Regions from separate parts of the Nocardia sp. NPDC020380 genome, predicted to be linked through region 1. Evidence: riboswitches for the same ligand, from Rfam matches in the RefSeq annotation. Region 1 holds a riboswitch; each other region holds the start of a gene.

Evidence for each region. A riboswitch is a leader RNA that binds a small molecule or an ion and turns the genes downstream of it on or off. The one in region 1 is predicted to bind cobalamin.
Region 2: another riboswitch for cobalamin. It lies ahead of ACH438_RS23000 (CbtB-domain containing protein); the one in region 1 lies ahead of cobN (cobaltochelatase subunit CobN).
Region 3: another riboswitch for cobalamin. It lies ahead of ACH438_RS35170 (FecCD family ABC transporter permease); the one in region 1 lies ahead of cobN (cobaltochelatase subunit CobN).
Region 4: another riboswitch for cobalamin. It lies ahead of metE (5-methyltetrahydropteroyltriglutamate--homocysteine S-methyltransferase); the one in region 1 lies ahead of cobN (cobaltochelatase subunit CobN).

Annotation. Positions count from the first base shown of each region.
Region 1 covers NZ_JBIRVQ010000030.1:53,722-57,311, forward strand. The annotation lists gene ACH438_RS45490 (hypothetical protein) at 1-173, opposite strand, end outside; gene ACH438_RS45495 (hypothetical protein) at 515-832, opposite strand; cobalamin riboswitch at 977-1,196, shown strand; partial or broken gene cobN (cobaltochelatase subunit CobN) at 1,296-3,590, shown strand, end outside.
Region 2 covers NZ_JBIRVQ010000008.1:96,267-99,856, forward strand. The annotation lists gene ACH438_RS22990 (histidine phosphatase family protein) at 1-155, opposite strand, end outside; gene ACH438_RS22995 (CbtA family protein) at 152-1,003, opposite strand; gene ACH438_RS23000 (CbtB-domain containing protein) at 1,026-1,175, opposite strand; cobalamin riboswitch at 1,280-1,425, opposite strand; gene ACH438_RS23005 (TetR/AcrR family transcriptional regulator) at 1,452-2,102, opposite strand; gene ACH438_RS23010 (oxygenase MpaB family protein) at 2,236-3,180, shown strand; gene ACH438_RS23015 (molybdopterin-dependent oxidoreductase) at 3,187-3,590, opposite strand, start outside.
Region 3 covers NZ_JBIRVQ010000015.1:30,175-33,764, reverse strand. The annotation lists gene bioB (biotin synthase BioB) at 73-1,110, opposite strand; gene ACH438_RS35175 (TetR/AcrR family transcriptional regulator C-terminal domain-containing protein) at 1,251-1,835, shown strand; cobalamin riboswitch at 1,837-1,972, shown strand; gene ACH438_RS35170 (FecCD family ABC transporter permease) at 2,005-3,036, shown strand; gene ACH438_RS35165 (ABC transporter ATP-binding protein) at 3,033-3,590, shown strand, end outside.
Region 4 covers NZ_JBIRVQ010000019.1:19,260-22,849, forward strand. The annotation lists gene metE (5-methyltetrahydropteroyltriglutamate--homocysteine S-methyltransferase) at 1-1,720, opposite strand, end outside; cobalamin riboswitch at 1,854-2,088, opposite strand; gene ACH438_RS39545 (LacI family DNA-binding transcriptional regulator) at 2,181-3,203, opposite strand; gene ACH438_RS39550 (MFS transporter) at 3,356-3,590, shown strand, end outside.

The DNA.
Region 1 (3,590 bases):
GGGGCGAGTTGCCAGCTGTCCTGCAGCAGATTCGGGGTGCGGTGATGATCGACGTGGTCGCGGTGCACGGTGCTGCCCATCGACGCGAAGCCGAACAGCACGGCGGCCGCGCAGATGATGCCCGCGATGAGGGCGTATCGGGCGTGGCCGCTACCCGCGGCCGTCAAAGTCATTGCCAGCATCGCGAAGGCAACCAGAGCGCAAAAGTACACTGACCAGGCGGCAAATCGGTTCCGCCGGACCCATGAGGGAGTATTCGGCATATTCCGAGCGTACGCCTGCAGTGACCGCCGTCACAGGCTTGTGAACAGGGCTTTGGCGCCGCTGGACTCGGGGCATTGCAGGACGCCCTGGCTCTGGGTGACGGCAGATAGCGGGGTCGGCCCGCGGCAGGATCTCGGCGGTCGGACGAATCCAGCTGCGAGGACGGCGGCAATTGGATGGGTCGCCGGCCGGAATCGAGCAGGGCCCCACGCTGATGCGTGGGGCCCTGCTCGGGTTTTGTGCTGTCCGCTCAGGAGTGGCGGGGTTCGATGTATTTGGGGGCGCCGCGGAGCCGGGCGTAGGGCGGGGTCTTTTCCCAGCAGTCGTTGAGGAGGTTGGGGACCAGGTGGTGCTCCACGTGGTCGCGGCGGACGGTCGTCGTCATGATGGTGAGTCCCAGGAGGACGGTGGCGGCGCAGATGATGCCCGCGATCATGGCCCACTGGGTGTGGCCGCTGCCTGCTGCTGTCAATGTCATTGCCAGCGTCGCGAAGGCAACCAGTATGCAGAAGTACCCTGACCAGGCGGCGAAGCGGTTCCGCCTGACCCATCCCGGAGTGCTAGGCATACGGGCAGCGTACGCCCGGACCGGTCGGTCGGACAGTGACGCGGACGAGCCTTTGCCGCACTGTGATCCGCGCGCCCGCGGGCCCCGCGGACCGAATACGACGGCCGTGCAGGCATTGCGCGCACCGCCTTGCACGACCATCCGTTCGAACGCGATAGAGTCGGCGCGCTCGTCGAACGGAAGAAACCGGTGCAATTCCGGTGCGGTCGCGCCACTGTGACAGTCAGACCTTCCCGTCGAGCGCCGAACCGTGCTGGGCGCGTCACCCGAGGAAGGCCGAGACCCTGTGATCCTGCTGCTGTCCACCTCCGACACCGATCTGCTGAGCGCACGCGCCAGCGGAGCCGACTATCGGCTCGGCAATCCGGCGCGCCTGCTGCCGGACGATCTGCCGGGCCTGCTGGAAGGCGCCGACCTGATCGTCGTGCGCATTCTCGGCGGTAAACGCGCCTGGGAGGAGGGGCTGGAGACGCTGCGCGGCAGCGGGATTCCGGTGGTGGCGCTCGGTGGTGAGATCGCGCCGGACGCCGAGCTGATGGAATGCTCGACCGTGCCCGGCGGCGTGGCCGCCGACGCGCACAACTATCTGGCCGCGGGCGGGCCGGGAAACCTGCTGCAGCTGCACAACTTCCTCTCCGACACGGTGCTGCTCACCGGGCACGGTTTCGAGCCGCCGGTGGAGATGCCGAGCTGGGGTGAGCTGGAGCGGGATTCGCGTCCGGTCCCGGCGGGCGCGCCGACCGTGGCGGTCGTGTACTACCGCGCTCAGCATCTGGCCGGCAACACCGGCTACATCGATGCGCTGTGCGCGGCCATCGAGGACAAGGGCGCGCGGGCGCTGCCGGTGTACTGCGCCTCGCTGCGCACCGCCGAACCCGAACTGCTGAGCCGGCTCCGCGAAGCCGACGCGCTCGTGGTGACCGTGCTGGCCGCGGGCGGCACCAAGCCGGCCACCGCGTCCGCCGGTGGCGATGACGAGGCCTGGGATGTGGGCGCGCTCGCCGACCTGGATGTGCCGATCCTGCAGGGACTCTGCCTGACCAGCGGGCGCGAGCAGTGGGCGGCCAATGACGACGGCCTGTCCCCGCTGGATGTGGCCACGCAGGTGGCGGTGCCGGAGTTCGACGGGCGCATCATCACGGTTCCGTTCTCGTTCAAGGAATTCGACGCCGACGGCCTGTCGACCTATGTGCCCGATCCCGAGCGCGCCGCGCGGGTGGCGGGTATCGCGACCCGGTATGCGCGGCTGCGTCATATTCCGGCCGCGAAGAAGAAGATCGCGATCGTGCTGTCGGCGTATCCGACCAAGCACGCCCGTATCGGTAATGCGGTCGGCCTGGACACCCCGGCCAGTGCGATCAAGCTGCTGAGTGAGATGCGTTCGGCTGGTTACGATCTCGGCGCGGAAGGGGAGATTCCGGGACTGGAGCAGGCCGACGGTGACGCGCTCATCCACGCACTGATCGCGGCGGGCGGGCAGGATCCGGACTGGCTGACCGCCGAACAGCTGGAGGGCAACCCGATCCGCATCGGCGCCGATGCCTACACCGCCTGGTTCGACACGCTGTCCGAGGACCTGCGCGCGGCGGTCATCGAAGCGTGGGGCCCGCCGCCGGGGCAGATGTACGTCGACCGCTCCGCCGACCCCAAGGGCGAGATCGTCATCGCCGCACTGCGTTTCGGCAATGTGGTGCTGATCGTGCAGCCGCCGCGCGGTTTCGGGGAGAACCCGGTCGCCATCTACCACGACCCGGACCTGCCGCCGAGCCACCACTACCTGGCCGCCTACCGCTGGCTGGCCGCCCCGGACGGTTTCGCCGCCGACGCCATGGTGCACCTGGGCAAGCACGGCAACCTGGAATGGCTGCCCGGCAAGACCCTCGGCATGTCCGCCTCCTGCGGCACCGACGCCGCCCTGGGCGACCTGCCGCTCATCTACCCCTTCCTGGTCAACGATCCGGGCGAGGGCACCCAGGCCAAGCGCCGCGCCCACGCCACCCTGGTCGATCACCTCATCCCGCCCATGGCGCGCGCCGAAACCTACGGCGACATCTCGCGTCTCGAGCAGCTGCTCGACGAGCACGCCAACATCTCCGCGCTGGATCCGGCCAAGCTGCCCGCGATCCGCCAGCAGATCTGGACCCTCATGCGCGCGGCCAAGATGGACCACGACCTGGGCCTGGCCGAGCGCCCCGACGAAGAAGTCTTCGACGACATGCTCCTGCACGTCGACGGCTGGCTCTGCGAGATCAAGGACGTCCAGATCCGCGACGGCCTGCACATCCTCGGCCAGGCCCCCGCCGGTGAGGCCGAGGTCGACCTGGTCCTGGCCATGCTGCGCGCCCGCCAGCTCTGGGGCGGCGAGGTCAACGTCCCCGGCCTGCGAGAAGCCTTGGGCCTCACCGAAGACGGCAGCGAGTCCCGCGAGCGCGTCGACACCTTCGAGACCCGCGCCCGCGAACTCGTCGCCGCCATGCAGGAAGTCGACTGGGACGTCGATGCCATCGACGCCCTCACCGAAGAACTCCTCGCCGACTTCGGCGACAGCGAGACTACCGCGGATTCGGCAGTGTCGCAGGCGGATTCGCGGTTGGATGCGGTGCGGCGGGTGCTGGGGTTTGCGGCTACCGAGGTGGTGCCGCGGTTGCGGCAGACCGGGGTGGAGATCTCGCGGATTCTGCATGCGTTGAATGGTGGGTTCATTCCGGCGGGGCCGAGTGGGTCGCCGTTGCGTGGGTTGATCAATGTGTTGCCGACC
Region 2 (3,590 bases), on a different contig from region 1:
CAGAACGCGCCGGCGGTCGCGCCGGACAGCCCGCCCGCCTGCTCGGCCGACCGCGACCCGAGCGGGTTCAGCGGTTCATCGGCCGGGAAGCGGGCGGCCTGCACGGCATCGGTGATCGCATGCGTCACCAGGGTGAGGCGGGTGACCGCGCTCATGCCGCCGCGGTCGACGGTTCCGGGGTGCCGGCGGCGCGCTCACCGAGCAATCGCGGTGCGAGCCAGGCGAATCCGACGCCGATCACGACCCAGAGGATCGCCTGCGCGATGAACGAGTACAACCGGAAGTGGAACAGATCGTCCGCCGGGAAGCCCGGGTAGACGATGGTCCCCGCCGCATCCTTCAGCGGCTGCGGCGTTTCCGTGTCGAAGTCGCCGAACGACTTGTTCGCGGACAGATGCCCCAGCGACGGCAGTACCAGCATCACGATGCTCATGACCACCACGAAGGACAGTCCCGCGGCAATGGTCGCGGTCCAATTGCCCAGCCGCGCGGCCAGTCTGCGCCCCAGCCAGAGGGCCGCGAAGAGCGCCACCGTGCTGATCACGATCATGAGCACGTACAGCCCGGTGCGTTCCTTGATGGTGTCCGGATGTCCGATCGACGGCGGGTTGGCCGGGTACTTCAGGAACGGCACCGCGTAGAACGCCAGGAACATGCCGCCCGCCACCAGCAGTGCCAGATTGCGCGGCGTGGTCTTGCCCGAGCGGGTCATGGCCAGGTAGTAGACGACCGCGAACAGCGCGCCCATGGCCATGCCGAACACGATCACGCCGAACCCGAGGCCGATGTTCTGCTGCTGGGTGCGGGTGAAGATGTCGGGTCCCATATCGGGCATGGGCAGCCCGGCCGCCTTGTCCAGCGCCATCTGGGCGTCGTCGCGGCCGGATTCGTAGTCGATGGCCCGATCGATGATGGGCTCGGCCATGATCCGGGCGAAAAGGAACGCGAAGAGTCCGCCGAGCGCGCCCAGCAGGACGCCCCGGCCGATGATCCGTTTTTCCATTGTGGGTACTCGATTCCCGTGACTAGTGGCAGGGGAATCCGAGGAAATGGCGTCCGTCGTGGACGAACTCGTGCACGTGCATGTCACTGCCGAACACCGAGACGGCGCCCTGATCGATGCCGATGAAGTAGATGGCGAGCAATGCCAGCACGGTGGTGCCGATCAGCCACATGGCCGTGGTGGGCAGGGACAGCGCGCCGGTGCCGAGGCTGGAACGTGGTGCATAGGACGTGGCCACGAGAACTCCTTGCTTACAGGGGATTTCGCGTCCCCCAGCCGGTATGAAACACGGCGGCCCGGTGTCTGACTCGCATCTACCGAGATGCTCACAGTGGCGCGACCGTTCCGGATTTGCACCGGATTCCAACGAATCGCCGATCACATGACCATACGAAATGCCTGGCCACAAGGTCAAACGATCACCCATCTGGTGGGAAACGGGAGTGTGCTAGTTCGCCGGCCGGCCGATCAGCAACTGGACGATGGACTGTACGAAACCCTCGATGCGGTCGCGGGGGTAGGTGTCCGGATCGCTGACGGCCAGGCGGCCGAGCATCTCGGCGATGGTGAGCAGGGAGTTGGTGAGGAGGGCGGAATCCATGGCGGACCAGCGCGGGTCGGCGATCAGGCCCATGCGGACCAGGGCCTCGGCCTGGTCGAAGACGCCGGCGCGGGAGCTGCGGATGGCCTCGCGGTATTCGTCGGGTGCGCTGCCGGGGCCGGCGAGGATGAGGCGCCAGCGCGTCGGATCACGTAGTGCCACATCGACGAAGGCCTTCACCGTCGCGGAGGCGGCGACCACGGGGTCGGCGCCGAGGAGATCGGTGGGGAGGGTGTCGGCGACCTGGTCGAGGGCGCGTTCGCGTTCGCGTTCGAGCAGGGCTTCGACCAGTTCGGCCCGGGTCTTGAAGACGGTGTAGAGCACGGGCTTGCCGACGCCGGCCTCGGCGGCGACGGCTTCCATGCTGAGTTCGTGCAGTTCCGCGCGTTCCAGCACGGTGAAGGCGGCGTCGAGCAATTGTGCCCGGCGTTGCTCGGGTGGCAGGCGTGGGGCGTAGCGCCTGCGTGGCCGGTCGGTGCCGGGTTTGCTCACCTTCATCGACCTCATTCTGTCATTCGCGACGGCGCGGCCGGGATCCTGTCCGAACAAATCCTACGGCACCGTTGTATTAGTCCGCAGTAATTGCTACGGTTGCGTTGTATTCGCAGGGCAGCCCGCTGAAGGAGCGCACATGAGCTTCGATCCGACCACGCTTCGACGCACCGATCTGGGCTTCTTCGGCCCGGATTCGCCGAGTTGGAAGGTCTGGACCTCACCCACCGCCGTGATCGGCTTCCAGCGCGCGGTCGCTCTGGAGTTCTTCGACCCGTTCCTGACCGCCGCGGTCGCCGACACCGGCAAGATCCACACCGATCCCCGCGACCGGCTGGACATGACCTTCGCGTACTTCCTGATCGTCGCGATCGGCGACAGCAAGACGGCGATCGAAGCCTCCGAGCACCTGATGTCGATTCATGCCAAGTCCACCGGCATCGAACCCATCAGCGGCCAGCGCTACAGCGCCAACAGCCCGGAGACCCAGCTCTGGATCCACATCACCGGCTGGCAGTCGGTGCTCAAGGCCTACGAGATGTTCGGGCCGGGCCTGACCCCGGAGGAGGAGGCGCGCTACTGGCAGGAGTGCCGCATCGCCGCCGAGCTGCAGACCTGCAAGCCGGAGGAGGTGCCGCTCACCCGCGAGGGCGTGCGCGAGTACTACGCGAATGTCCGTGCGCGCCTGTGCACCTCGGAGCGCGCCGAAGCGGGCATGCGGCAGATGCTGTTCACCTCCCCGAAGCACGGCGCGGGCATCACCTATGCCCTCGGCGCCCGCATCCTCTCCTTCGCTTCCATTGCGACGCTGCCGAAATGGATGCGCAAGCTCGGTCACTTCGACCGCCCGGGCATTGTCGACCTGCTGGTCCGCCCGGCCGGTCGCATCCTGGTCTGGCTGTTCACGCTGTTCAACAAGCGTGGCCTGATCATGGCCGCGCCGATCATCGCCCCGATGGCCGGGAAGATCCTGCAGCAGCACCTGAAGAACGAGCCCCCGGCGCTGCTCGAAACCGTCACTCCCACGCAGGGGCGAGCCCTGTACGGCACCAAGAATCGGCGCTCGGTCCAGGCCGCCAGCTGAGCGGGGTCAGTTGGCGGCCGGTGTCCGGGTGATCCGGACGCGGTTGTCGTGGAAGACGGCGCCGCCGCCGAGGTCCGAATCCCGTTCGGCGATGGTGGCATTCACGGTGGCGCCGCCGGATAGCTTGGCCCAGCGGCCCTTCGGGGTCGCGGCCACACCGGGGCGCACCACATCGGAGATCTCGGCGACGGCGGTGAAGGAGCCGCGCTCGTTCGAGACGGTGATCGGGTCGCCCTCGCCGATGCCGCGCGCCGCCGCGTCGTCCGGGTGCAGGGTGACGCGCGGATCGCCTGCGCGGCGGCGTAGTTCGGGGTTGGAACCGAAGGTCGTGTTCAGGAAGTAGTGCGACGCGGCCGAGATCAGGACCAGGCCGTCGCCCGGATCGGCGGGCGGGTTGTAGCCCGCCAGCG
Region 3 (3,590 bases), on a different contig from region 1:
AAGCCGGTACCGCTTCACGGTACCGGCTCCGCATGGTCCACCGGCGTCGGAGGGGCCGAGGCCCCGCCGCGGTCAGAGAGTTTCGTTGAGCGCTTTGATCGGCATCTTGAGTTCGCCGAGCAGATCGAGGTCGGCTTCGGCGGGCCGGCCCAGCGTGGTCAGGTAGTTGCCGACGATGACGGCATTGATGCCGCCGAGGATGCCCTGCTTGGCGCCGAGGTCGCCGAGCGTGATCTCACGACCGCCGGCGAAACGCAGGATGGTGCGCGGCAAGGCGAGCCGGAAGGCGGCGACGGCACGCAGCGCGTCGGCGGCGGGCAGCACCTCCAGATCACCGAACGGCGTGCCGGGACGCGGGTTGAGGAAGTTCAGCGGCACCTCGTCGGGCTCCAGCGTGGCCAGGTCCGCGGCGAATTCCGCACGCTGCTCCAGGGTTTCGCCCATGCCGAGGATGCCGCCGCAGCAGACCTCCATACCGGCTTCGCGCACCATGCGCAGGGTTTCCCAGCGCTCGTCGTAGGTGTGGGTGGTGACCACGTTCGGGAAGTGCGAGCGCGCGGTCTCGAGATTGTGGTTGTAGCGGTGCACGCCCATGGCGGCGAGCTGGTCGACCTGCTCCTGGTTGAGCATGCCGAGCGAGCAGGCGACCTGGATGTCGACCTCGTTGCGGATGGCCTCGACGCCCGCGGCGACCTGCGCCATGAGCCGCTCGTCCGGTCCGCGCACGGCGGCCACGATGCAGAATTCGGTGGCGCCGGTCTTGGCGGTCTGCTTGGCGGCCTCGACCAGCGACGGGATATCGAGCCACGCGGCGCGCACCGGGGACTGGAAAAGGCCGGACTGCGAACAGAAGTGGCAGTCCTCGGGGCAGCCGCCGGTCTTGAGCGAGATGATGCCCTCGACCTCGACCTCCGGTCCGCACCATTTCATGCGCACGTCGTGCGCGAGGCTCAGTAGTTCTTCGAGCCGGTCGTCGCCCAGTCGCAGTACCTCGAGGGTCTGGTCCTGGGTGAGTCCGACTCCGCGTTCGAGCACCTGCTCACGGGCGATGGCGAGAATGTCGTCGCCGGCAGTGCTTCCGGCCTCGGTGGTGACGGCTGCCTGGGTCATGCCTACGAGTCCCTTCGTCCGGCCGGTCGGGCCGGGCATCGCAACGTGCCCGGCTCGTGTAGCCGAACAACTTGAACGGTGTTCAGGGTAGGCTAGCAGCCGGGAACGTGAGCCGGAACACGAGAGGGTCGGATTCTGCAGTGCAACTTCATCGCACGGACGTGGTCGACGGGGCCATCGCCATTCTCGACCAGTACGGGCTCGCCGACCTGACCATGCGGCGGCTCGCGAGCTCGCTGCACGTGCAGCCGGGGGCGCTGTACTGGCACTTTCCCAACAAACAGGCCCTGCTCGGCGCGGTCGCGGACCGCGTGCTCGCACCCATGGACGAACCGGTCGGTGCGGGCGAATGGTCCGGGCAAATGACCGAACTCGCGCATCGGCTGCGCTCCTGCCTGCTCGCCTACCGCGACGGCGCCGAATTGGTCTCGGCCACTTACGCTTCCCGGCTCACCACCAGCAAGGGGCGGGAACGACTGGCCAGCGCCGCCATTCGCGCGGGCATGACGCGCGAGGAAGCGGATCTCGCGGCCTACACGCTCCTCTATTACGTGCTCGGCCAGACCGTCGACGAGCAGTCGCGCATCCAGATGGATTCCGCGGGCGCCCTCGCCGAGGAACACTCCCCCCTCTACGACACCACCGGCGCCACCGCCCGCTTCGATTTCGGACTGCAGTTGTTCGTGAGCGGCGTGCGTCACCTGCTGGGCACCCGCATCCGCTGAGCAATACTTCCGGACGGTAGAGTCCGTCCCGTCATCCCCGGTGGGTGCGGGAATCCGGTGCAAACCCGGAACGGTCGCGCCACTGTGAGCAACCTTCGGGCTGCGAGTCAGACCTCCCCCACCGGACCTAACTCGGGAGAGGCCGCGATTTGCCCAGAGAGCTCCGTCGATGAGCCGTGCCCGGGCGGCGATCGCGCTGCCGGTACTGGCGGCGCTGCTGCTAGCCGCCATGATCGTGGCGACCGGATTCGGCGCCGAAACCATTCCCCTGCACGATGTGCTGGACGTACTGCACCGGCGCGCAACCGGACTCGCACCCGCCAATCTGGGCGTCGACACCATCGTGTGGCAGTTGCGGGTGCCGCGCACGCTGCTCGCGGCGATCGTCGGAGCGGGACTGGCGGTCTCGGGCGCGGGCATGCAGACGCTGGTGCGCAATCCGCTGGCGGATCCGTATCTCCTGGGCGTCTCCTCGGGCGCGGGCGTCGGCGCGGCGGCCGTCATCACCACGGGAAGCTTTGCCGCAGCGGGGCTCTGGGCGCTCTCCGCAGGCGCGCTGGCCGGGGCCCTGGCAGCAGCCGCGGCCGTCTTCCTGATCGCGGTAGCCCAGGGTGGCCTCACCCCTTTGCGATTGGTCCTGACCGGCACCGTCCTCGGCTCGGCCTTCAGCGCGCTGAGCAGTTACATCGTCTTCCGCAGCGGTGATCCCGCCGCCGCCAAATCGGTGCTCTTCTGGCTCCTCGGCAGCCTCGCGGGCGCCGACTGGACCCGAATCCTGCTCCCCGCCACCGTGGTAGCCGCTTGTGCCCTCGCGCTGTTTCTCTCCGCCAACTGGCTGGACGTCCTGAACCTCGGCACGGACACCGCCGCCTCGGTCGGAGTCCCGGTGCGGCAGTTGCGGATCGCGTTGTTCATCCTGCTGGCGGTCCTGGTGGGCGTCCTGGTCGCGGTCTCCGGCGGGATCGGCTTCGTCGGCCTGGTAGTGCCGCACGCGGCCCGCCTCATAGTGGGCCCGCGTCACCGCATCCTGCTCCCCGCCTCGGCCCTCTGCGGCGCCCTCTTCCTGGTAGTGGCCGACACCGCCACCAGAGTCCTGGTCCGCCCCACCGAAATCCCGGTAGGCGTCCTCACCGGCCTCATCGGCGCGCCCGCCTTCCTCCTCCTGATGGGACGCCGCACCTACCGATTCGGAACCGCATGAACAACGACAGCACGGGCGGCTCGGTGCAGGTACGGGGGCTGGCTTGCATTGCCGGGCGGCGGACGGTCGTCTCCGGCGTCGATTTCGAGGTGCGGGCCGGTGAAACTATCGGCATCGTAGGGCCGAACGGGGCGGGTAAGACGACGCTGCTGCGCACGGTGGCGGGGTTGGTGCCGCCTGCCGCCGGCAGTGTTCTCATCGATGGGGTTGCCGTGCATCGGGTTTCGGCTCGGCGGCGGGCGCGACTGCTCGCCATGGTGGCGCAGGATGAGGGGCCGCAGGCGGATCTGCTGGTGGGGGAACTCGTTGCGATGGGACGGACGCCTTATCTGCCGCCCTGGGGTGCGGGTGGGGGCGGCGAGCAACAGGTTGTCGGAGAGGCGTTGCGGGCGGTGGATCTCGCCGGGTTCGAGGGGCGGGCGGTGCATCGGCTTTCGGGTGGGGAGCGGCAGCGGGTGCTGCTGGCGCGGGCGCTGGTGCAGGAGACGCCGGTATTGCTGCTCGATGAGCCGACCAATCATCTGGATATCACGCATCAGCTCGAATTGCTTGCG
Region 4 (3,590 bases), on a different contig from region 1:
CCAGCGGCTGATCGTCGCGGATGAACGACCACGCCAGGATGGTCACCGGACCGGTCAGCATGCCCTTCACCGGCTTCGCGGTCAGCGACTGCGCGTAGGTGATCCACTCGACGGTCATGACCGCCGGGCGCACCACATCGCCGTACACGATCGGCGGTCGCACGCAACGGGTTCCGTAGGACTGCACCCAGCCGTTGACCGTGGCGGCGAAACCGTCCAGCTGCTCGGCGAAGTATTGCACCATGTCATTGCGCTCGGGCTCGCCGTGCACCAGCACGTCCAGGCCGATCTCCTCCTGCAGCGCAACGACTTCGGCTATCTCGGCGCGCATACGCGCGTCGTACTCGGCCTGATCGATCTCGCCCTTGCGCAATTCCGCACGCGCCACCCGGATCCGGCTGGTCTGCGGGTAGGAGCCGATGGTGGTGGTCGGCAGCAGCGGCAGGTGCAGCCGCTCCTGCTGCAGCACGCGGCGCTCGTCGGCCGGGGCGCGGCGGATCGCGTCGGCGTCCAGCTCCGCCAGGCGATCTCGCACCGCCTGCACGTGCAGTCGCCGGTCGGCCTTGCGGTCCAGCACGGCGGTGCGAGCGATGTCCAGGCCACCGGCCACGGCCTCCTCGCCCCGGTGCAGCGCGGTGGCCAGCAGCACGATCTCGGCGAGCTTCTCGTTGCCGAAGGCCAGCCAGCTGCGCAGGCGCGGCTCCAGATCGGTCTCGGGCTTCAGGCTGTACGGAACGTGCAGCAGCGAGCAGGAACTCGACACCGCGACCGTCACCCCGGCATCCCGCAGATCGGTCAGCCGCGGCAGCGCATGGTCCGGATCGACGCGCCAGATATTGTGGCCGTCCACGACACCGGCCACGATCAGCTTGTCCGTGATCGACCGCGCCGCAACCACATCCGCGTCACCGCCCGCGACCAGATCGACGGCGATGCCCTCGATCCCGGTCTCCGCGAGTACCGGCAGCGCCGCACCCAGCCGCCCGAAGTACGAGGCCACCAAGATGGCCGGCCGCGCCGACAGCTCGGCCAGCCGCCGGTACGCGGTGTGCACCACGGCGAGTTCGGTTTCGGACAGATCGGTGACCAGCGACGGCTCGTCGATCTGCACCCACTTCGCACCGGCATCGGCGAGCAGACCGAGCAGTTGCTCGTAGAGCGGCAGCAGATCGGGCAGGCGGTCCAGCAGATTGCTACCGTCCACCGACTTGGCCAGCTTCAGGAAGGTGATCGGGCCGACGATCACCGGCCGGGCCGGAACACCCAGCGCCAGCGCCTCTTCCAGCTCGGCGAGCGGCTTCTCCGGGTGCAGCGAGAACTCGGTCTCCGCCGCGAGCTCGGGCACCAGGTAGTGGTAGTTGGTGTCGAACCACTTGGTCATCTCCAGCGGCGTGACCTCGGCATTGCCGCGCGCGGCCGCGAAGTAGCGGTCCAGCTCGTCGGAGATACCGAGCACCCGCTCGGGCAGTGCGCCCAGCAGCACGGCGGTATCGAGCACCTGGTCGTAATACGAAAACGTGCCGACCGGAACGGAATCCAGCCCGGCATTCCGGACCTGCGTGAGCTGCGCCGTCCGCAGCTCCCGGGCGACCTCGTGCAGCCCGGCGGCGTCGAGGCGGCCCGCCCAGTACGCTTCGGTGGCGCGCTTGAGTTCGCGATTCGGTCCGATTCGCGGCAGCCCCAGCACAGTGGCGGTGAAAGTGTTGTCAGGGTTCAACATCGATGAACTCCAGAGTCAGCAGTCAGAGGGACGCCACCCATTTCGAACGCACGCTGAACGAGCCCACACGCATGATCCGTGCCCGGTCCACTCGGCGTGACGCCCGATCCACGAGGCGACGACCGCCGGATACGGCGTATCCGGCACAACGGGCAGGTCTTCGGACTCATGGGCGCCGACCCGTACGGGGTCGATCCCGGCGCTCTCGGCCGGGGCTGTCCTACTGACCGTCGCTTCCCAGGCATCACTTCATGCGCCCAGTGCGAATGACGGCTGTCGTTCCCACTCACCGCTGCGGGACAGTCCCGGATTCTCACCGGGTTCCCTCTCACCACGCCGACAACGCGAACGTCATCGCCAGGTTTCGACGCCATCGGGCGGATCAGGGGCTCCTCGACTCCGCCTCCGGCGAACCAGCTGCACCCGCAAATATAGCGAAGTTCTTACGGGTTCCGCACCGCTACCCGTCCACTCGGGGTGGAGGCGCGGTGGAAGCTCGCGCGTGCAATGTCACCGGGAGGACGATGTTCCGGGTGGCGATGGGACGCTCGTGCAACGCGTCGAGCAACAACGACGCCGCGCGATGGCCGATCTCCCGGCGGTCCACCGCGATGGTGGTCAGGGCCGGGTACAGCGAGGCGGAAGTAGGGAGATCGTCGTGACCGACCACCGAGATATCCTGCGGGACACGCAGACCCGCGTCCGCCACCGCGAGATAGGCTATGTGGGCGATGTAATCGCTGTTGGCGATGAACGCGGTCGGCCGCTCCGGTGCGGGCACGGCCAGCGCTTCGGCTATCGCGCTGCGCGCGGCCCGGGCGGACAGTTCGGTGGTCACCGTCAGGGCGGTGAAGCCGAGGTCCACGCTCAGCTGCCGGAAGCGTTCGAGCCGTTCGGGGTCCGGCGACTTGTCCGCCGGCGCGACGATCATGGCGAGCCGCCGGTGCCCCAGCTCCAGCAGGTGGCGGACGGCGAGATCGACCGCGGTCTCCTGATCGGTGCGCACGCTCATGGTCGGGCCGCCGGCGGTATCGAGCAGGACCAGCGGCCGACTGGTGACCGAAGACCATTCCCGCACCTGCGGACTCACCCCGATGGGCGCGATGGCCAGGCCGTCGATGGCGCGGTGCTGGAAGGCGTCCAGCAACTGCCCTTCCCGGTCCGGGTCGTAGCGGGAGGAACCGACCATCACGTCGTAGCCTGCGGCGGCGCAGGTTTCGTCGAAGCCGTCGATCACGTCCAGGAAGTGCGGATTGCGTAGATTCCGGATGAGCAGACCGAGCACCCGGGTTCGGTTGGTGCGCAAGGCGACCGCCGAAGCGTTGGGCCGATAGCCGAGTTCTTCGGCACGTTCGAGGATGCGTTCCCGCAGCTGGTCACTCACACCGGGCCGCCCGGACAAAGCCAGGCTGACGGCGGAGATGGAGACCCCGAGGGACGATGCGACATCCCGCTGCGTGATCGGTGCGCTACCGGTTGCCACGAAAAGACACCCTAGCGAACGGCCACTGAACATGAATGAGCAGACTCTGAACTCTTGGCGAGAACCCCTGACTCGATCCCACTGCCAGTGCTAAAACGATTGAGTACTCAGTTCCATAAGGAAGGACCCCTGTGTCCGTAAGGAAGGTCCCAGTGGCCCGCGATGCCTTCTCGGCCCTCGACTCCACGCAACTGACCCCGTTCCACCGCAAGGTGATGGTGCTGTCGGCCGCGGGAATGTTCCTCGACGGCTACGACATCACGGTGATCGCCGTCGCACTGCCGACCGTCACCAAGGAATGGCACCTGTCCAGCTTCATGACCGGCGCACTCTCCGCCGCCGCCGTCATCGGAATGTTCGTGGGCGCCTTGGTCTTCGGCCGGCTCA